DNA from 4 places in the Gardnerella sp. DNF00983 genome. Region 2 is predicted to be linked to each of the others. Evidence: riboswitches for the same ligand, from Rfam matches in the RefSeq annotation. Region 2 holds a riboswitch; each other region holds the start of a gene.
The links. A riboswitch is a leader RNA that binds a small molecule or an ion and turns the genes downstream of it on or off. The one in region 2 is predicted to bind thiamine pyrophosphate.
Positions count from the first base shown of each region.

Region 1 (5,438 bases), 130 kb from region 2:
GATGAAACTTTGTTATGATATGGCTGAGAAGCTCCGTCCCTATGCAGAACCTACTATGGACGAACGTTTTAAAGAAGCAGCCAATAGTGCTATTCGAGCAGGCGAACCGTCTATTGCAATTGATTATTATTTAGTAGAAGCATGGATGCACAAGAGCGCACCTAAAGAGTTGCTAATCGAAGCTTATAACCTGCTAGATCCTTATGAATGTGGCGATGATTATGACGATATAGCAGACGATTTAGGAGTCCCACGTAAAGTCCATTCCCCAGATGAATAAATAAATTTTGGTCTATAACCCTAGAACCTATAACCCTAGAAAATATACTTAAAATGAAGATTGCGAAGCTGGGAATATTAAGCCAAGTTCTAAACACCGTTACTAATTCAGTCAACAAACTGAAAAAGTAACGGTAATCAGCAAAAACTGTTAAAAACTCAGTCAACGAACTGAAAAAGTAACGGTAATCAGCAAAACACTGTTAAAAATTCAGTCAACGAACTGAAAAAGTAACGGTAATCAGCAAAACACTGTTAAAAATTCAGTCAACGAACTGAGAAAATAACACTCACAGCCCAAACATCGTTAAAAACTCAGCTAGCCAACTGAGAAAGTAACACTTGCGCTCGCAAATGCTCCAATACCATACGCATAACAAACCTCCAACCAACACGAGCAAACGAACACACCGAAAGACACACAAACGAACACGCCAAAAAACACACCAACAGAAACACAAAACGACACGCCAAAAAACACACCAACAGAAACACAAAACGACACGCCAAAAAACACAAAGCTTGCATTTGTAAATATTTCGGGTATAGTAGTTACTCGTGCTTCGGCGCTGACGTTGTTCAGTAAAGTTGCATTGCGGACATAGCTTAGTTGGTAAAGCGCAACCTTGCCAAGGTTGAGACCGCGGGTTCGAGTCCCGTTGTCCGCTCTAGGTCCGATGAGTTATTCGACCTTACGGTGGGTTAGCCAAGCGGTTAGGCAGCGGCCTGCAAAGCCGTATAGATGAGTTCGACTCTCGTACCCACCTCGATTAAGCTTCAAGCTTAATTAACAACCTGGGCGGTTGGCGCAGTGGTAGCGCACTTCCCTGACACGGAAGGGGTCACAAGTTCGAACCTTGTATCGCCCACTCGAAAGGATTGCCTTTCACGCATAATTAAAAAATTTTGGGTGATTGGCGCAGCGGCTAGCGCACTTCCTTCACACGGAAGGGGTCATAGGTTCGATTCCTATATCACCCACAATATGTTCGCAGTGTAGAAGCACTGCGTTTTTTGTTATTTGGCTATTTTTTATTTGCTAACCTTCATATGAAAATTTTTCGCAGCCGAACACGCATGCAACCACAAATAGAAGCAATATCTCGTAGCAGTCAACCAATCAGTCAACCAAACAATCATTTCTTCACAGAAACACACATGCGAATGTTCATTTTGAGTTCATTTAATATCGTGCTATACTCATTCGAGTACAAGTGAAAATTGCAGGGGTACTGGAAACAGTTGAGAAACACCCTTTGAACCTGTTTTGTTAAGACATGCGTAGGGAGCAATTACAGTAAGTGATTTCTTTCTATCACGATTTTCGTGATATCTTGCGTTGCCACAAAGTAGTAGCAATTACACGAGTATCAACTAAACAATTAAAAAAAAAAACTAAACAACAAAAACCAAAACAAAAACAAAAACCAAAAAAATATCCGCCTGAATGTCACTTTTGGGAAAACTTGCACAAGTGAGGAGGAATACTGCACATGATTAATAGCAGCATAAGTGCTGAAACTATAGAATCAGCCATAAGCTGGCTTGCAGGATTCACAGAAAAACCAGGAGAACAAGGAGTTACTCGACCTCTTTACACAAAATCTTGGAAACAGGCTCTTTTTGCTCTTCGTCAACGATTTGAAAAACTCGGTATGACTGTAGAATTCGACCAAGTTGGAAACCTAATTGCAACTGTTGAAGGATGCGAAAAGCCAGAAAGCATAATAGCTTGTGGATCGCATATTGACACAGTTTCAAGAGGGGGTCGTTTCGACGGTCAACTTGGAATAGTTGCAGCCTATTTAGCAATTAAGAATTTACTTACTAGATATGGAAAGCCAAAGAAAAGTCTTCGCATTATCTGCTTGGCAGAAGAGGAAGGCTCACGTTTCCCATACGTATTCTGGGGTTCAAAGAATTTCTTCGGACTAGCCAAAAAAGAGGACGTAGAAAATATTTGCGACAGTGAAGGTGTTCCCTTCGAAACAGCAATGCGTGAAGCTGGGTTCAATTATCAAACAACTCAACCTAAGTTCGCAAATCTTGAAGCCTGGATTGAGCTACACATTGAGCAGGGACCAACGCTTTACAGCAATCACGAAGATTTAGGTATTATCACTAGCATTGCCGGTCAGCACCGTTGGGATATTCATCTTAAAGGCGTACAAAATCACGCTGGCACAACAATGATGTCCTACAGGCACGATGCAGTAGATTGCATGTCTCATATAATCGCCAAGAATCTTGACAAAGCTAAGCAAGCAGGCGACCCACTGGTACTTACTTTCGGTAGAATCAGCGTAGTTCCAAATCAAGTAAATATTGTTCCTGGAGAAGTTACTTTTTCAATGAACTGCCGTCATACAGATAAAGCTTTTCTTGATAAATTCTTGCAGGAACTCGACGAAGATATTCACGAAACTGCCAAGTCTTATGGCATTACAGCGCAGATTGATAAGTGGATGTCTGATGATCCTACACCACTTAGCGACGATATTATTAATCTTTTGAAAGATCAAGCTAATAAGCAAGGTTATGCGTACAGAGTCATGCATTCAGGCGCTGGTCAAGATACGCAAATTTTTGCTCCGTTTGTAAAATCCGGAATGATTTTTGTTCCTTCAAAAGATGGTATTAGTCACGCTCCAGAAGAGTACACAGATCCACAAGACGCTGTTCACGGAGTCAAGCTTTTACGAGATGCTCTGCATAGTTTGGCTTATGAGGACTAACTAAAACCAAACGAAAACCAAAAAGAAATAGAAATTTAGGAAGGACACAAAAGGCATATACGATGCCAACTTCACTGCTTAATTAATCGCAGCGAAGAAAAGTGAATATCGAATGAGAGTACAACGCTTATTCACGAATAAGAGGCTGATACGAAGGGGCGCACCACCACGGGTACGATATCCTTTCGTATCTTTTTTATTTTTGAGCAAAGTTGCGATTATTACTTTCAAAAAACTCAAAATACAAAACTCAAAACTCAAAACACAAAAAAGAATCAAATTTACAAACAAGAAAAGTAAGGAGGTGCGCATGCAAATTAGTAAACTGCTAAAAGATGAGCCAGTAGATAGTAAAAACTTGGAATGTTACCGCGAGCGCGGCTACACTAACGAAGATTTACTGCCAAAGCCGCAAGAAAAACGCACAATGAGCGCTCTTAATTTTTGCACTTTGTGGATGCAGTCTGTACACAATATTCCTAATTATGCTGCAGTTGGCGCGTTCCTTTTAATGGGATACTCTCCAATTTACGTAATGATTGGTATCATGCTTGGCGCAATTCTTACAGCAATTGTCATGGTTGCTAACGGTGTTGTAGGTTCCAAATACGGCATACCGTTTTCTATGCATTTGCGCGCAACGTACGGAAAAGCAGGCGCTCAACTACCAGGATTCCTCAGGGGAGTAGTTGCTGCAATATGCTGGTATGGAATTCAAACATATATAGGTGCGAAAGCTTTAGAGATTCTAGTTGGCAAAATTTGCCCTGAGTTTCTTACTTTTGGAAACAAAATACCATTTGTTGGTTCGCACATACCTATTATTATTTCCTTCGCAATATTTTGGTTGCTTAATTTGGCGATTGGTTTAGGCGGAGGAAAGACTCTTAATAAGCTAACTGTAGTATTAAGCCCACTTATTTACGTTGTTTTTGGTTGCATGAGCGTATGGGCTATTAGCTGTGCTGGTGGTTTATCTGCAATCATGCAATATCATGCTACTGTTCAAGCACCAACTAATTACTGTCTTGGGCTTTTCATGATGATGGTTGTAAATTCTGTACTAGGCGTATGGGCTGCTCCTGCCGTTTCTATTGCTGATTTTACGCAAAACGCAAAGTCAACTATGGCTCAACTAAAAGGTCAAATTGCTAGCTTCTTGCTAAGTTACGCGCTTTTTGCTTTTACAAGCGTAGTTATTTTAGTGGGCGGATCGCTTTTTTACCATGAAACTATTACAGATGTTCTTGTTATCATAAACAAGTGGGATAATCTTCCTGCAATTGCAATAGCTACTGGGTTGCTTCTACTTACTACAGTTTGCACAAATGCTACTGGCAATATTGTTCCTGCAGCATACCAGCTAACTGCTTTAGCTCCGCGATTTGTAAATTATAAGCGTGGCGTAGTTATTGCAGCTCTTGTAAGCACTGTGTTAATGCCGTGGAAGTTTATGGCTAATATTACAGGCTTCTTGAATCTTATTGGTATGCTTTTAGGCCCTATTGCAGGTGTTCTACTTGCCGACTATTACGTAGTAAAGCACACGCATATTGATCTTGATCAAATTTATTACGATACAAATAGCTCGTCAAAATCTGCTTATTCTGGAACTAACTGGATATCTTATACTTCTACGATACTTGGGCTTTTATTTGCTCTTTCCGGGCAGATAATTCCTCTACTTTCACCACTTACTCAAATCTCATGGATTGTGGGATGCGCTGTAGGATTCGTGTGTCAAATATTACTATCAAAAGTTTTTCAGCCAACAATGGCTAAAGAAAGGAAATAATATGAACTACGATGTAGTAATCACAAACGGTTTGGTTGTATTCGATAATGAAGCAACTAAAGCCGATATAGCAATTAAAGACGGCAAGTTTGCTGCTTTTGGAAGCAACTTTACAGCCGATAAAACTATTGACGCAACTGATTTAATAGTTGTTCCTGGAAAAGTTGATTCTCACGTTCATATTAACGCTCCAGGCGGCGGCGTTCGCGACGATTGGGAAGGTTTTGTAACAGCAACTTCTGCCGGCGCAAAAGGCGGTATTACTACAATGCTGCAAATGCCTTGCAATCAAATTCCTGCAACTACTGATGGAAAGTCATTTGAAGCAGTGCTTAAAGAAGCCGATGGAAAGCTCAAGGTTGATGTTGGTCAAACTGGTGGCTTGGAACCACAAAACCTCAATGGCGGAATATGCGAGCAAGATAAGCAGGGTGTCGTTAATTACAAAGCATTCCTCGGCACTACTGGCGACAAGGACTTGCAAGTTGATTTGTATAATTGCGACGATTATTCCCTCTACACCGGTATGCAGCAGATTGCAAAAACCGGCAAAATTTTGATTATGCATTGCGAAAACGCTCCTATCACAGATCAGCTTGGAAAGAAAGCTCATCAAATGGGAGCTAGAA
Region 1 covers NZ_CP058392.1:723,123-728,560, reverse strand. Annotated here, with positions in the region: gene HXT34_RS02705 (hypothetical protein) at 1-280, shown strand, start outside; tRNA gene HXT34_RS02700 (tRNA-Gly) at 875-947, shown strand; tRNA gene HXT34_RS02695 (tRNA-Cys) at 976-1,046, shown strand; tRNA gene HXT34_RS02690 (tRNA-Val) at 1,077-1,148, shown strand; tRNA gene HXT34_RS02685 (tRNA-Val) at 1,188-1,260, shown strand; TPP riboswitch at 1,495-1,584, shown strand; gene HXT34_RS02680 (hydantoinase/carbamoylase family amidase) at 1,773-3,014, shown strand; gene allW (allantoin permease) at 3,325-4,809, shown strand; gene allB (allantoinase AllB) at 4,811-5,438, shown strand, end outside.
Region 1: another riboswitch for thiamine pyrophosphate. It lies ahead of HXT34_RS02680 (hydantoinase/carbamoylase family amidase); the one in region 2 lies ahead of thiC (phosphomethylpyrimidine synthase ThiC).

Region 2 (5,438 bases):
TGCCCTGCGGATATTAAGCGTATTGGGCCTGTGTCGCTCGACTTGTGCAAGGTGGCAGATGGCACTTATGACGCTTATTTCGAGCCTCACTTGCATCATTGGGATATTCCAGCTGTTTCTGCTGGTGCCGCGGTTGTGGAAGAGGCACAGTGCCAGGTGTGCCAGTGGGATGGAAGTCCTATTCATTGGCGCAAGGAAAATGATGTGGTTGCCTCTAATGGCTTGCTTATTAAAGAGTTAAAGCCGTATCTTAAGTAACTAAATCTTAAGTAACTAAATCTTTAATCCATCCCCTCGTCTTCTAATTCACTACAGTAGGCGAGGGAATTTTATATCTAAAACCAATCAAGTGTTTCGACTCAAGCGTTTAAAGTAGTCGCGAATATATGGAAAGATTACAAATATGACTACAGTTATTATGCATACTTCTGAAGGCGATATAAAAATCAATTTGTTTGATAGCAAAGCGCCTGAAACCGTCAAAAATTTCGTTGGCTTAGCTACCGGTGAGCGCGAGTGGCTTGACCCATTCAGTGGAAAACCTTCGCATGAGCCATTCTACGATGGTTTAACTTTCCACCGCATTATTAAGGACTTCATGATTCAGGGTGGCTGCCCACTCGGCAATGGAACTGGCGGTCCTGGATACGAGTTTGACGATGAAATTGACGCATCCTTGAAGTTCGATAAGCCTTATTTGCTCGCTATGGCAAATGCTGGAAAGCGTCGCGGTCGTGACGGTCGTTTGCATGGCACTAACGGTTCGCAGTTCTTCATTACAACTGTGCCAACTCCATGGCTTGACGGTCACCATACAATTTTCGGCGAAGTTGCTGACGGTGAATCGAAGGCTGTTGTCGATAAGCTCGAGGCTGTCGCAACGGATCGATCTGATGCTCCTCTTGAGCCTGTAGGTATTATTTCTATTGAAGTTTTGTGATTAAACGTTATTTGATTTAATACTCTTTAATATTCTTTAATACTACAGTTCTTAATTACTAATCCGACATTTTCTATACGCTTATGTACAGAAAAGGTCGGATTTTTGCTGTAAAGCGGCAGAAACTTTACAGGCGTGCGCAGTTTATGCCGCCTACGTACCAAAAAGAGGCAGAAACTTTACAACGCTGTAAAGAAAAAGTCGGTTACGTGCGAAAATGCGGCAGAAACTTTACAAGCACGCAACGAAAAGGTCGGATTAATAGAGAATTTAAATTCGAATATAAAGAAAGCGAGTCTTATAGCAAGCGCAATTGCTCACTATAAAACTCGCTTTGGTTTATATCAACCTTCTTCTATTATTATCCGTTGTAAGTATTGCTATTGAAGCACTTGCAATTCAGTTTTTGCTTCCGCACTTCGTACTTCAGTACCTTCGTACCTCAGTACTTCCGCACCTCCGTACCTCAGTACTTCCGCACTTTATGCTTTCACGCTTTGATACAGCGATGAGCCGGATTCTTGGAACTTTTTGCTCATCTCTTTCATACCGTCGGCAATTGCCTGACTGCGTGCTTCTTCAACGAGCTGCTCCTGCTGAGCTGCTCCGCCAAAACGCTTACGAATATTTTGCGAAATAGCCATCGAGCAGAACTTTGGTCCGCACATCGAGCAGAAGTGCGCCATTTTTGCCGGTTCTGCAGGAAGCGTTTCGTCGTGGAAGGCGATTGCGGTATCCGGATCGTAGCTTAAGTTGAACTGATCCAACCAGCGGAACTCAAAGCGAGCCTTACTGATTGCGTTGTCGCGATCCATAGCATGTGGATGGTGCTTAGCAAGATCAGCTGCGTGGCAAGCGATCTTATACGCAATCACGCCTTGCTTAACGTCGTCCTTGTTAGGCAATCCCAAATGTTCCTTAGGAGTCACATAGCAAAGCATTGCAGTGCCGTATCGCGCAATCTCTACGCCACCAATTGCGGAAGTAATGTGGTCGTAGCCAGGTGCGGTATCCGTAGTCAAAGGACCAAGCGTATAGAATGGAGCATTCTGGCAAATTGCCTTCTCCATCTCAATATTCATACGCACAGTGTCGAATGGCACGTGACCAGGACCTTCAATCATCACTTGCACGTCATGCTTCCAAGCGATCTTCGTAAGCTCGCCAAGCGTCATAAGCTCGGAAAGCTGAGCCGCATCGTTAGCATCAGCCAAGCTACCTGGACGCAAACCATCGCCCAAAGAGAATGCAACATCGTACTTTGCGAAAATCTCGCACAATTCTTCAAAGTGCGTGTACAAGAAGCTCTCTTGATGATGCTGCAAGCACCATTCAGCCATAATTGAGCCACCACGAGAAACAATACCGGTTACGCGGTTTGCAGTAAGCGGCACGTAGCGAAGAAGCACGCCAGCGTGAATAGTCATGTAGTCAACGCCCTGCTCGCACTGCTCAATAACAGTGTCGCGGAAAAGCTCCCAGCTGAGCTTAGAAGCATCATCCTCAACTTTTTCCAAAGCCTGATACATTGGCACTGTTCCAATTGGCACAGGGGAGTTGCGCAAAATCCATTCGCGCGTCGTGTGAATATCGTTACCGGTGGAAAGATCCATAACGGTATCCGCACCCCACTTCGTGGCCCACGTAAGTTTTTCTACTTCTTCGTCGATAGACGACGTAACAGCAGAATTACCCATGTTTGCGTTGAGCTTAGTCAAGAAGCGCGAACCAATAATCATAGGTTCAGCTTCAGGATGGTTAATATTGCAAGGAATTACAGCACGTCCGGCTGCAACTTCTTCGCGAACCAGCTCCACATCGCAATTTTCGCGCGTTGCAACATATTGCATTTCCGGAGTAGTGATTCCGTGGCGAGCGTACCACATTTGCGTAATCGGATGGTCCGCGCCCTTCATTGGCTTATGCGTGCGACCACGCCATTCTTTAGAAGCTTTGCCTCGCTTAATTGCGCGCTTGCCGTCATCTTGAAGATTGCGCCTGCGACCCTCATATTCCACAACGTCACCGCGGTCACGAATCCAGTCAAGGCGAAGCGGAGCCAAGCCTTCCTTCGGGTCGCACTTTGGGCCTTCCGTATTGTAATCCTTAAAAGGCGGGTTAGGGCCTACGCCAGGAGTATCCGAAAGCTTAATTTCCGTATAAGGAACTTCCAAATCGTAAGAACCATATTCATACTCAAAATGAACTGGAGTTGTTTTGCGAATATGAGCTTTATCGCGCTGAGTGCAACCGCGAGCTGCAATGTCAACGCGCTGTTGCTTAGCTAATTTTGCAGCATCCTTTGCTTCTTTAGCGTTAATAAAAGTTGGTTTCTTTTCTTGAGTTTCTGAAGATTTTGATTCAGAATTTTCTGCAACTATTACTCGCTTAGCGTAGCCGTGCTTTTCTTCGCCTCGCACAGCTTTCCAATGTTCAACAAACTCATGCATAGTTGATTCTGGTGTTTCTGAAGAATACAGTGCTTCAGAAACGAACCATCCTGCAGCCTTAGTGTGAGCGATTGTATCGATATCGTCGAGAGCAGTTCTTCCGCCAACTAGAACTGGGAAATCACTTGCGGAACAAATCGTATTAATTTTCGCTTCGTCCAGCGTTGTGTGGTTTGCTTCCAATTCGTAAGCGGCAGTAGTGCTTTCGCATCCTTCTTCAGGATTGTGCATTGCTGTTACGCAAATGTAATCGATGCATCCATCTGGAAGTTCGTTTATTACTTTAACTAAGCTCTCGGTTTCAACAGATAAGCCGATTACAGCATCTTCGCCAAGAAGTGCGCGAGCCTCTCTAGGCTCCATGTCACTTTGTGCTAAGTGCACTCCGTCAACTTTGATGCTTTGATTGCGAGCTTGCCAAACGACATCAACGCGCTCGTCGATAACAAAAGTTACAGAATCGCATTTGTTATTGTCTTCGATGATTTGTGCAATATCGCGTGCAATAGTGGTGATTTCTTTAGCGTTTTCATTGTTGCAATGAAGACGAATAAAAGTCGCTCCAGCGCGCAAAGCATCATCGACAATATCTGTAAGTGGACGATTATTACAAGCTTGTGGGTCTGCAATAAAGCAGGCGCTTAGATTAAATTGATTACGCATTGATGCGTACGGATAATTCGATGTCATACTAAAATCGTTGCTCCCTACGTTGTATTAACTAACAGGTTCGAAGGGTTAGATAAATTAATACCATCTCAGCCTTCTTTCGAAAGCACCCCTGCAAAATGTCGAATTACCAGCAAGTTTACACGATTATGTGCATTTAATTGGTGGTGGGTATGTTGCGAATTTCTTTAGCGTTCGTGATGATTGATTGCGCGTGAAATAAAATCTCCCAAGCTTTGCACAATCTGTACGAGGATAATGCAAAGAATAACAGCCACTGTCATCACATCGTATTGATAACGCTGGTATCCGTATCGTATTGCAATATCTCCGAGTCCGCCTGCGCCAACTGTTCCAGCCATTGCTGAGAATCCAAAAAGCGTAATAAACGTAAGTGCAGCTCCGCGAATTAGTGAAGGTAAAGCTTCCCACAGCAATACTTTGCAAACAATTTGCAATTTGCTTGCTCCAAAGCTTTGTGCTGCTTCGATTAAGCTTCCGTCAACTTCGGCTAAAGATTGTTCAACTACTCTAGCAACGAATGGTGCAGCCGTAATTACTAGAGGCACAATAGCTCCAGGAACTCCCAAAGAAGTGCCAACTATGAGACGAGTAAAAGGAATTATTGCAACTAATAAAATAATAAACGGCACAGAACGCACGATGTTAACAATCCATCCTAGAACTGCGTTAATTGGCGCGTTAGGGCAAATGCCTTTTTTGTTTGATGTAATGAGAAGTACGCCAACTGGAAGTCCAATAAGGTATGCAAAAAGTGTTGCAACTGACGTCATAACGAGTGTGTCTTGCACGCCTTCAATAAGTAAGTCGCCGTAGTCGTTAAAAAATTGTGTAGCAGCTTCTAACATTGTTATTTCACCTCATTGGTAAGCGCGTTTGTTGCTTCGTTTGCAATCGTGCTTGTAATTTTAGCGCGATGATTTTCTTGTTTTTCATCTGCAATAAGTGTTCGCAAAATATCGCTTTGTGGATTTGCAAAAAGCGTATCCGTGTCACCTAATTCCACAATGCGTCCGCTATCGATCATTGCAACTCGGTCGCAAATATTTCGTGCTACAGCCAGCGAATGCGTAATAATAACAAGCGTTACGTTGAGTTCGCGGTTAATTCGGCTCAATAAATCAAGGATTTGCGCAGTAGTTGTGGAGTCAAGTGCGCTTGTTGCTTCGTCGCAAAGCATAATCGACGGATTATTCGCCAATGCGCGCGCAATTGCTACGCGCTGCTGTTGTCCGCCTGAAAGCTGGCTAGGGTAGCGGTTTGCAAAATCTTTTAAACCAACTAAGTCAAGCAAGTAGTTTGCGCGTTCTTCTCGTTCCTTTTTTGCAGTGTGATTTAACTCTAATGGGAAAGTGACG
Region 2 covers NZ_CP058392.1:589,048-594,485, forward strand. Annotated here, with positions in the region: gene HXT34_RS02105 (inositol monophosphatase family protein) at 1-258, shown strand, start outside; gene HXT34_RS02110 (peptidylprolyl isomerase) at 404-940, shown strand; gene thiC (phosphomethylpyrimidine synthase ThiC) at 1,423-4,080, opposite strand; TPP riboswitch at 4,078-4,183, opposite strand; gene HXT34_RS02120 (methionine ABC transporter permease) at 4,248-4,928, opposite strand; gene HXT34_RS02125 (methionine ABC transporter ATP-binding protein) at 4,931-5,438, opposite strand, start outside.

Region 3 (5,438 bases), 290 kb from region 2:
ACGCATAAGCGAATCTACAGAATATAACTTCGCAGGTATTTCAACGTCTAAATCACCGTAAAATCCAGAATCGCTCTTAGTAATCGAGGAAAGTGGACTATCCATAATATTCTGAACTCGCAAACGCACCCACGAAGCCAAATTTTGCAAACTTCTACCATGTTTTACTTGCTCAACAATTCCAGAAAAACCGTGCTGCGCAAATTGAGCAAGTTCAATAAGCGCAAATAAACCTTGCACAAACGGCTCATCTTTTAATGGGCGAGTTACTAACGAGTATCGCACAGGAACTCCAGAGGAGCGAAGTTGCTCGCCAAAAAGACGAACCGTGGAATTGTCGTGCGCAATTAACGCCATATCGCTCCACTTGCGCTTATTATTTACGTGAGATTGCTTCATTTGCCAAATAACAGCATCTAATTCCTCACGCTGTGAACGATATAACGCTGTAAAAACAGTGTCGTCTGAGTTGAGATTAGAATTTTGTGGGGTTTCTATAGGCTCAATCGGTAAGGACCCTGCAAATTTTGGCATTTTCCAAGGGCGATTTGGGAGCGCAACATCTGTTTTATATTGCGAAGTAAGCGAAAGAGAAACGCGTGAAGCGAGTAATTCACGCATCGAAGGTGCTTGGGTATAATTTGCAAAAGTTGGATCTGCAGAATAATTTTTAGAAGAATCAGCAGAATTGTCGGAAGAATTTTCGCAAGAATTTTCACAAGAATCGGCAAAACCCGTATATTCTAAAGTTTGCTCAGCAGCATTCAACTCATTCAAAGCTGCAGAAATTGCATAATCCGGGTACGCTCCTCTAAACGATTGCACAGATTCATCCGGATTCGCAAGCAAAACTAAACGCGTGCCAATCTTCGACAAAGTCTCAATAAAACTCAAGCCAGCCAAAGTAATATCTTGATAATCATCGACTACAAGAAGAGCCGGAATTTCAGAAGAGTTTACTAAACCATGCTCGCCTAATTCGCGCGCAGATTTTGCACCCTCAACCAACAGTTGCGAAGCGTCAAGTCGGAAAGAAGATTTATAAGTGTCGGCAATTATTTTTCGATATTCAGCACGCAAAGCAAACGCCAAACGCCATTGAGTTAATCTACGTTTAATAAGCACAGACGTTTGTAAAATATCACTATTATTGGCGTAAGATTGCTCGTCACTAAGAGCGCGAAGAACTGAATTTTCGCTTTCAAAATCGCTAATACCAAGCTCATCTAAACGAGCGAGCATATCGCGCAATTGATGCATAAAAGCGTTGTTAATATCGAAGCTATCTGCCAAAAATTCTGGAGACGAAGAAGCTGCTTGAGCAGCCTGAGTTGCGAAAGGCGCGGAAGGCTCGGAAGTGGCGAAAGTATTAGAAACTGCGCAAGTTAATGGAATAACCCATTGAGACGTTTCAAAATAATCCTTAAAAAGCGCGCATATATTGCAATCACCATTATCGCCACGCATAACATGCTCAATGTGTGCGCGCAAAACTTTACGAAGCAAAGAATCCTGCTCAGCACCATTTAGCAGCTTAGGCGAAGTCTCATTCTTTAACTTACAGCAAGCAGAAATGATATTAAAAGCCAAAGAAGCCAAAGTGCCAACTGGACGAGACTGCTTACTTACACCAATTTGACGAATAATAATATTGTCAATTTTTGAAGCAAGAACACGATTTTGCACAGCCATCGCAGTAACATTATGCGACCAACGCTTATAGCCGGAAATTGCTGCGCGCACAGCAAACTGCGTTTTACCAGTATTCGGCGCACCGTACACAAGCAACGTATTAGTCACATTGCCAGAAGAATTGCGTAACGTACCGTCAAATAATGCTTGTAATGCAATATCCTCACTCATACGCTTAATTCTAGCAATTAGGCAATAGTGGCGCGCAACAATACTATTCTTTTAATATTGCACGAGCGCGAGCATCCTTAAGAGCAAGAAATACACTGCCGACACCAATAAAAATAAGAGTAAACACAATTAACAAATACGCAACTCCAACGCCCAAAGTAGTGGCATTAAAAGTTTGCGGTGCAAAGCCGAACCAGCCGGCAGGAGCGCCATAATTGAGGAAATTATAAGGCGCGCGCATTGCATGAACACCCCAACGAACACCAGCAAACTCGCTAAGCATAGCAGCATAAGCAACATAAGCAAGAGGCGGAATCGTAGCGAAATAAATGTGTGCGCGAGTAGAGCGGAAACGGTAATCAAAAAGCACAAAATCAGCGATTGCAAGAAGCGGCGCAACTGCGTGGACGCAAAGACTGCTGCATCCGTTATTCATGTAAGCGCCAACGAAACCAAGCTTATTGGTAGGTGCTAAGAAACACAGGTACAAAGTGAATGTGACAGCAATTGAGATGGTCATCATGAATTTAAAAATGTACCAAGCGTTGGATTTTGAGTCGAACCATGCGCAAGATGCTGTGGAAGCTGGCTGCACGGCTGAATCTACAGAATTACGAGCACGCATAAATGCAGCTGTATCAAGCAAAAGCGATCCAGCAAGAGCTACGCAAATCATAAGGTTAGAAAGATTCGTAAAATAAGTGAAGGTCATCAAGCCTTCCCACGAAGCAGCCATGCCATAAACAGATGCGATGATTGCAATCGTGCGTATTGCTGTGCGCGTCGCGTATTCGCGCGCTGTGAGCGGAGTCTTTTGTTCTAGCATGGAATCGTTTGCCATGTTATCTCGCTTTCGTAACTTCTATAATCTACTATTTAATAATCTTGTTTCATATTGCTTTAACGTGGCGCGAGTTTTGGGGGATTTCTCTCCTCGCACGTCCCGTCCTTCAGTCGCTTTGGCTGTTAAAGACTCTCATGCATACTTTGTTCTCTACGAACGTTGCTCCATCAGTCCTCTTTTAGTGCTCGTAAAGAAATCCCCCAAACTCTGCGTGCTAGCCCCTAATAACCGTGTCTATCGCAGAGATTTTTCGATTTTTCTTCTTCGCTTGGCGAATCAGCAGCCTGCGGCTCTGACGTTCGCCGCACTCAGTGCGAAAAATCTCAAATCTCTACCACACGAATATTCACGCGACAGAACGGCAATTCAATTAAGATGTTAAATAATAAATAATCATGTTCACATATACATAATCTCATGTTAACAAGCGAAAATATGTAGAAGAAGTTGCAAAAATGCGGCGCGATTTTTGTAGATTCCTGCAAGTGCTGCGATTTAGCGCGCGAAAGCAACTCGGAGCGGAAACTCGCTCAAGTTGGAAGTCCAGTGGACTTCCAACGCGAGTTTCGTAAGCGAGCGCGTAATCCGCGCGAGCGCCAATCTGCACCAGTAACGGAAAACGGCAGAAACTGTGCAGCTGTGTAAAGTTTATGCTGCGAACGCAAGAAAATCCGACCAAAACTTTACAGCCGTGTAAAATTTATGCCGCGAACGCAAGAAAATCCGACCGAAACTGTGCAGCTGTGTAAAGTTTCTGCCGCTTCCCAGCTAGATTCCGACCAAAACTTTACAGACGCGCGCAGTTTATGCCGCCTACGCGCTAAATCGCAGCGCTAACGCAAAAGAGCGTAAGTCACGAACAAAAGATATAGTCGAAGGATGGTTCGGAGTGCGCATTTGCCGCAAAATCGCGGGCGGCGCTGAGATTAAATCCGTAAAACCTGATCTAGATAGTGCTAGCGAAGGGAAACATTATGACAACATGCAACACTGAAAAAACAAATACCTGCAACGAAGCTAACGAATACTGCACAAACGCAACAACGCAAGTCGACACATGCTTCTCAGCACGCGCACGCCGACGCATGTTCCTTAACGACGTGCGTCAATGCATCGAACGCGTGCGCATACAGCAGCCACTCACCCATTGCATCACGAACGTAATCGTGCAAGACATTACAGCCAACGCACTGCTCGCCGCCGGCGCCTCGCCAATTATGGTAACCGATCCGGAAGAAGCGCATGCACTTGCGCAAATTGCCACAGGCGTGCTCATAAACGTTGGCACATTCCATCAGCCAGAAACTTCCGAATACATGCGCGCAGCCGTTGAAGGATGCGAAAAAGCCGATACCCCGTGGGTGCTTGACCCGGTTGGAATCGGCGTTCCAGCACTCGCACCTCGCGCGCGCTTTATTCACGAAATTATTAAGCACCACCCTACTGTAATCCGCGCAAACGCTTCCGAAATCATGGCGCTTGCAGGCAAAGAAAGCAACGGAAAAGGCGTAGATTCTCACGATAACGTAAACGACGCGCTTCAAGCTGCTCGCGAATTAGCTAAAAAATACGGATCTGTAGTGGCAATTTCTGGCGAAAAAGACGCAATTTACGGCCATGGATGCTTAGCTCGCGTAACAGGTGGCCACAAAGCTATGACTAAAGTAGTTGGAACTGGATGCGCTTTGGGAGCGTTAGTTGCAGCGTACGTTGGCGCAAACCCAGAACGTCCGCTCGCAGCAACTGTTGCAGCGCACGTGCACGCAGCAGCGGCTGGAACTTGGGCGGCTCGCCAAACCACAGCTCCAGGCACTTTCCGCACGCTGTGGATGGATGCGCTTTCAACTCTTAGCGTAAACGACATGTTTAGTTTGACGAATATTGAGTTTACGGTGGAGCCTGTGGATTGGACGCTATATTTGGTAACGGATCCGCGAATGGGAAATCGTCCGGAAGAAGAAGTGGCTGTGGAGGCGATTGAAGGCGGAGTTACAGTTGTGCAATTGCGCGATAAGTATTCCGACGACGCGGAGATTGCAGCTAAAGCGAAGAAGTTGCGCCACGCGCTTATTGATTCCGGACATGGCGACGTGCCTGTGTTTATTGACGATCATGTTGATTGCGCAGCTCAGCTTGGTTTCAACTTGCACGTTGGGCAAAAGGATACGCCGTTTGTTGAGGCGCGAAAGGCTATGCCGGCTGAGTGGATGGTTGGGCTTTCTTGCGCGCGACCGGATTTGATGGAGAAAGCTTACCACGAGTGCAAAGAAAACGACGTTCCGCTGCCGGATGTGATTGGCATCGGTGCCGCTTTTGAAACGCATACGAAAGCGCACGACGTGCCACCGCTGGGAGTTGACGGAGTGAATGAAGTTGCGAAAGTTGCGCACTCTATGGGCGTAAAAACGTTGGCAATTGGCGGAATTCACGAGAACACAGTGTTCCCTATTCGCGGTCTTGAGCTTGACGGAGTTTGCACAGTGTCGGCGCTTATGTGCGCTGAGGATGCTGGGAAAGTTGCACGCGAGCTTAAGCGCGTGATTACTGAGTAAAGCTAGCTTGAGCGCAGCATAGCGCGTAGGCGGCAGAAACTTTACACCGTTGTAAAGTTTTTGCCGTTTTTTGGCGCGTAGCCGACCTTTATTTTACACGGCTACACAGTTTCTGCCGTTTTTTGGTGCGGGAACGACAGTTTCTTTACACCGCTGTAAAGTTTTGGTCGGAATCTGGC
Region 3 covers NZ_CP058392.1:294,885-300,322, reverse strand. Annotated here, with positions in the region: gene HXT34_RS01075 (PD-(D/E)XK nuclease family protein) at 1-1,863, opposite strand, end outside; gene HXT34_RS01070 (hypothetical protein) at 1,907-2,704, opposite strand; TPP riboswitch at 3,583-3,692, shown strand; gene thiM (hydroxyethylthiazole kinase) at 3,682-5,259, shown strand.
Region 3: another riboswitch for thiamine pyrophosphate. It lies ahead of thiM (hydroxyethylthiazole kinase); the one in region 2 lies ahead of thiC (phosphomethylpyrimidine synthase ThiC).

Region 4 (5,438 bases), 260 kb from region 2:
TTCGCTACTTTCAATAATATTAATCCAATTAGTGTCGCTAGTTTTATTAAGCTTATCTTGGATGAGCTCATGATAATTAGCATCGTCTGCGCTTATTTCAAGCAAAGGAACTAATACGAATCTGCGATTATCTCTTTCTTTGTGCGGAATCGTAAGATTTTCACTTTTTATAGTTTGACCACCAAAATCAATAATATCTAAATCGATTGTTCGAGGGCCCCAACGAACTATGCGCTTTCTGTGAAGACGCTGTTCAATATCATGAATAAAATCAAGCAATTCAAAAGCTGTTAAATCAGTGTCCAAGCGTAAAGCAATGTTATAAAAACTGTCTTGCACTACGTCACCAACTGGTTCGGTTTCATACACTGAAGAAACGATAATATTGCTTATATGTGAATTTTGCTTCAATAGCGAAACAGCTTGACGCAAATTAAGTAATCTATCACCTATATTGCTTCCAACACTTATGTATGCACTAGAAATCATATTTCCCCCAAAAAATAATGTCATTTATAGTTAAAAGTATATATCATAAACAATTAGGACTAACCAGCTTTATGAATTCAAATAATAAATAATCTAATATCAAAAATTTTTATAACAAAAATGTCGCTGTAAATTCAACACTCTTGAAGAGCAATTAAACCTACAACGACATTTTTCAATACGCTTTTATCTAAAATCTGTAAAAAATATTTTAGATTCAAAAGTACTATTTTTAGTTATTTTATTTTTGACTTATCTATTTTGCTTGAGCCTTGCTCAAAATTGTATCTGCAGAATGCTGCAACTTTTGCAACTCTTCTTCAGTCAAGTCAAGTTGGCACTGCTTCACAATACCTTCGCGACCAACGATTGCTGGGTAAGAAAGATAAGAATGATATTCCTCGCGATAGTTCGAAACAGGCATTTGCTCCTTTGAATCCGAAAGAACAGCATGAACCAGGCGAACTGCAGCAGCAGCAATACCGTAATTTGTATACTTCTTTCCGTAGAACACAGTGAAGCCGCCTTGACGAGTTTCTTCATCAACAGCATCTAAATCAATATTCTTTTCTTTTGCAAGCTCAACAATCGGCTGTTCAAGAACCTTAACTGTGGACCATGCAACGAACTGTGAATCACCATGTTCACCCAAGCTATAGCCCTTCACAGCTTTTGGATGAACTCCGAAGAATTTGCCAACAGCGCGATGAAGACGCGCAGAATCAAGCAAAGTTCCAGTGCCAATAACTTTTTCATAAGGAAGACCAGTTGTTTCTTTATAAAGCTGGCAAATAGCGTCGCAAGGATTAGTAATATCAACTAAAACACCATGGAAGCCAGAAGCTTTAATCTTTGCACCAACTTCTTCAACTTGAACACGATTATGTTTAAGTTCTGCGAAACGATCAGGATTTGGGACGTCTAAAAGCTTAATATTGCCCATAGCGCTTACGATAACTTCAACATCTTTCAAAGCATCGTAATCATTGACAGTAATGTTTACATTAAAAGGCAAATTGTCCATTGAATCCTCAAAATCCAATGCATCAGCCTTAACCTTAGCTTCATTCTTGTCATACAGGTATAACTCGTCGGCGTAACCACCAACAACAAGCTGGTGAGCAACAGCTGCGCCAACATTTCCCATACCAATAACTGCTACTTTTCGCATAATGAAACATCTCCTTCTGTTTCGATTTTCTCACAAAAATATCACTATTATGATGAGAATGAAAGTAAATTTAAGAAAATTTTTTGCGCGTTTTGATTTTTTCAAAAATATTTAATAAAAAACGGTCAGCCGTAAACACGACTGACCGTTAAAACTCAAAGACTTAAGAAGCCACTAAGTTACTTTAAAACTAAAAGTTACTTCATGTACTTCTTGCAAGCCTTGAATGCGCTGTAACCAGCATACTGAGCGGTAGAACCAAGCTCTTCCTCAATCTCAAGCAAGCGGTTGTACTTAGCAATACGCTCGCCACGAGCAGGAGCACCAGTCTTGATTTGGCCGGTGTTCTTAGCAACGGCAAGATCAGAAATGGTGGTATCTGGGGTTTCACCAGAACGATGGGAAACCATAGAAGTGAAGCCGTTCTTAGTCGCAAGCTCAATAGCGTCGAGGGTTTCGGTGACGGAACCAATCTGGTTCAACTTCACGAGCAAGGAGTTAGCTGCACCAAGCTCAATACCCTTAGCCAAACGCTTTGGATTGGTGACGAGCAAATCATCGCCAACGAACTGCAAACGATCACCAAGACGCTTGGTGATTTCTGCCCAATCATCCCATCCTTCTTCCTGGAATGGATCTTCGATGGAAACGATTGGATACTCGTTGATGAGCTTCTCGTAGTAATCGAGCATGTAAGCAGATTCGCGCTCTTCGCCATCGAAACGATACTTACCAGTTTCCTTGTTGTAGAACTCGGAAGAAGCAACGTCAAGAGAAATACCAATCTGCTTGCCTGGCTCGTAGCCAGCGGCTGCGATTGCATCCATGATGTACTTCAAGGAATCCTCATTGGACTTCATCTTTGGAGCGAAGCCACCTTCGTCACCAAGACCAGTAGCCAAGCCTTCCTTCTTCAAAACATTCTTCAAGGTGTGATAAACCTCAACACCAGCGCGCAAAGCATCGCTGTAGGTTGCGAAACCGTAAGGAGAAATCATGTACTCCTGAATATCGGTTGCGAAATCAGCGTGAGCGCCACCGTTCATGATGTTCATGTTTGGAACTGGAAGAATGTGACCATTGGTGCCGCCAATGTAGCGGTACAACGGAAGCTGAGCAGACTCGGCAGCAGCGTAGAGAGCAGCGAGGGAAACGCCGAGAATTGCGTTAGCACCAAGCTTGCCCTTGTTTGGCGTGCCATCAAGCTCAATCATCGTCTCATCAAGAGCGCGCTGATCGGTGGCATCCATGCCAATAACCTTAGGTGCGATTACCTCGTTGACAGCCTTAACAGCTTCCAACGTGCCCTTGCCCTGATAACGGGATTTGTCGCCATCGCGACGTTCCCAAGCTTCAGCTTCACCAGTAGAAGCACCAGAAGGCACTAAACCAATACCCTGAGCGCCATCTTCGGTCTCCAAATAAACCTGAACAGTAGGATTTCCACGAGAATCCAAAATTTCGCGTGCATATACGCTTTCAATAGCTGCCACAACTACTCCTTTATACCTATGGGTTGTGATGACTCTTCCAAGACTAGTGCGTTTTATGGACGTTATATTGAGTATCAGCGTATTTATGCCGTGAACGTTCACAATATTTTGATTTAACTCGAGTCATATGAGCCAATTGTATATTTTTAAGCAATATCGTTTATAAATATCGATTTAAAATACACTTGTCCATACCCTTAAGCGATAATGACCTCAGACACGGGGTGCGCAACTACATCGTGCCAAACAACAATACATACAGTGTTGCGCTGAGAATACACTCGTTGAACCTGATATAGCTAAGACTATCGAAGGGATTGTCGCATGACTTACAATTCGCCTAATAAAGCGAAAAACATATTGAAGATTGCATTTAAAGCGGTATCTTCGTGTAAAGTGTGGATTTCAACCATCCTCATTTTGGTTTTGTGGTTTTTTACAACTCTTTCTCCAATCGAAGACCGTTCTTTGCCATCCCCATATGAAGTAATACAAGCCTTTATTGATTTAAACAACGAAGGCATATTATTAAAATCCTTAGGAATAAGTATTTTACGAGTTCTTTTAGGGCTTTTGTTAGGAATTATTTTTGCTGTTCCTGCAGGCATACTTGCAGGAGGCAGTAAGCTTGGCAATATTGTAGTTGATAAACCAAGCCACATGTTGAGATCAATTCCATTCCCGGCTTTAGCTCCAATATTAATAATTTTCCTCGGAATAGATGAAACGATGAAAATAGCGCTTATAGCTGTTGGCGTTTTTGGACCTATGTACGTTAATATTCGCGACGGAGTGCGTAATATTGATCCGAAACTTCTCGAATTAGCGCAGGTTTATCACGTTAAAAAATCTACTATTTTTATATCTATTTTGCTTCGCGGTACACTTCCAAGTTTTATGACAGGTTTGCGATTTGCAATATCTGTAGCATGGGTTGCATTAGTGACTTGCGAAACAGTCAATTCTTCTATTGGAATTGGATACATTCTTTCAAGAGCGCAAGAATTCTTTAGGCCTGATCAAATGATGGCATGCGTTATTATGTACGCAATTGCAGGTCTTGGATCTGAGCTTACTGCAAACATATTAGAATATCTTCTTATACCTGAACGCAGATTAGATAGAAAATCACGCCAATAATCTAGTAATATCAACATTTTTCTAAAGTTAACTACTTTTTAAAATGCATTAAATTGCTTTTTAAGAATTAGTCAATATTTAGAATCAACAACCAAATAATAACAACCAAACAAACAACAGATAAATAAAACAACAAACAAAAGGAACTATATATCATGGCTAATTTAAAAATGCGATTTTCTAAAAAGAGCATTATTGCATTAATCTGCGCTGTTTGCGCAACAGTATCTCTCGCAGCTTGCGGAAGCTCACAAAAATCATCAAGCGCTTCTTCAAAAGAAGACGCTGGAACTATGAGAGTCGCTTATCTTTCTACAGCAAATTATTTAACTACTTTGAAAAATGAGAAATTCCTTCAAGACGAATTTGGCAAATCTAAAGTAGTTTACACTGGCCCTTACACTCCAGTTGATGGTCTTACTGCTGTTATGAGCGGAAATGCAGATGCTACAACTACTGGAACCGGACGCTTCATTGATTTGATTGCTGAAGGACAACCATGGGTAGCTTTTGCGCTCGAATATTACAATGGTGATTCTCAAGGAATCGTTGCATCCGCAAAAAGCGGCGTGAAAACACTAAAAGACTTATACGGAAAGAAAGTTGCTATTATTCACAACGGTGACACTGGCGATTACATGCTTCACCGCGCATTTGATAAAAGCGGTTTAGACGTTTCTAAAGTTAACAAAGTTGAGATGAGTCCTAAGAACTTCCAGGCAGCATTTACTTCTGGACAGATTGACGCAATTTCCTCATTCGATCAGAATCTTGCTGCAGCAATGACAACTCCAGGCGCAAAATTGCTTGTAAATGCTAAAAAGTACGGCAATATGAACGTTACTATTCACATTGTTTCTAAGAGCTTTGCCAAAAAGCATCCAGATCTTGTTAAGAAGATGTACAAGGCTCTTGTTCGCGAAGCAAAAAAGTCTCATAAAGAAAACAATGTTATTGGAAACGCTTACAAGCAGCTCGGAGCAAGCGAAACTATTATTAAGCAAATTGAAAAGTTTGACAATCCAACTATTCGTCCAATCGATGAAAAAGGTTTGAAAATGATGGAAACTCAAGCTAAAGAATACGTGAAATATGGTTTAATTAAGCAAGCTCCAAAGAATTTGAAAGATTCTGTAATGGATTGC
Region 4 covers NZ_CP058392.1:848,814-854,251, forward strand. Annotated here, with positions in the region: gene folK (2-amino-4-hydroxy-6-hydroxymethyldihydropteridine diphosphokinase) at 1-489, opposite strand, end outside; gene HXT34_RS03210 (L-lactate dehydrogenase) at 746-1,660, opposite strand; gene eno (phosphopyruvate hydratase) at 1,858-3,153, opposite strand; TPP riboswitch at 3,364-3,488, shown strand; gene HXT34_RS03220 (ABC transporter permease) at 3,478-4,293, shown strand; gene HXT34_RS03225 (ABC transporter substrate-binding protein) at 4,449-5,438, shown strand, end outside.
Region 4: another riboswitch for thiamine pyrophosphate. It lies ahead of HXT34_RS03220 (ABC transporter permease); the one in region 2 lies ahead of thiC (phosphomethylpyrimidine synthase ThiC).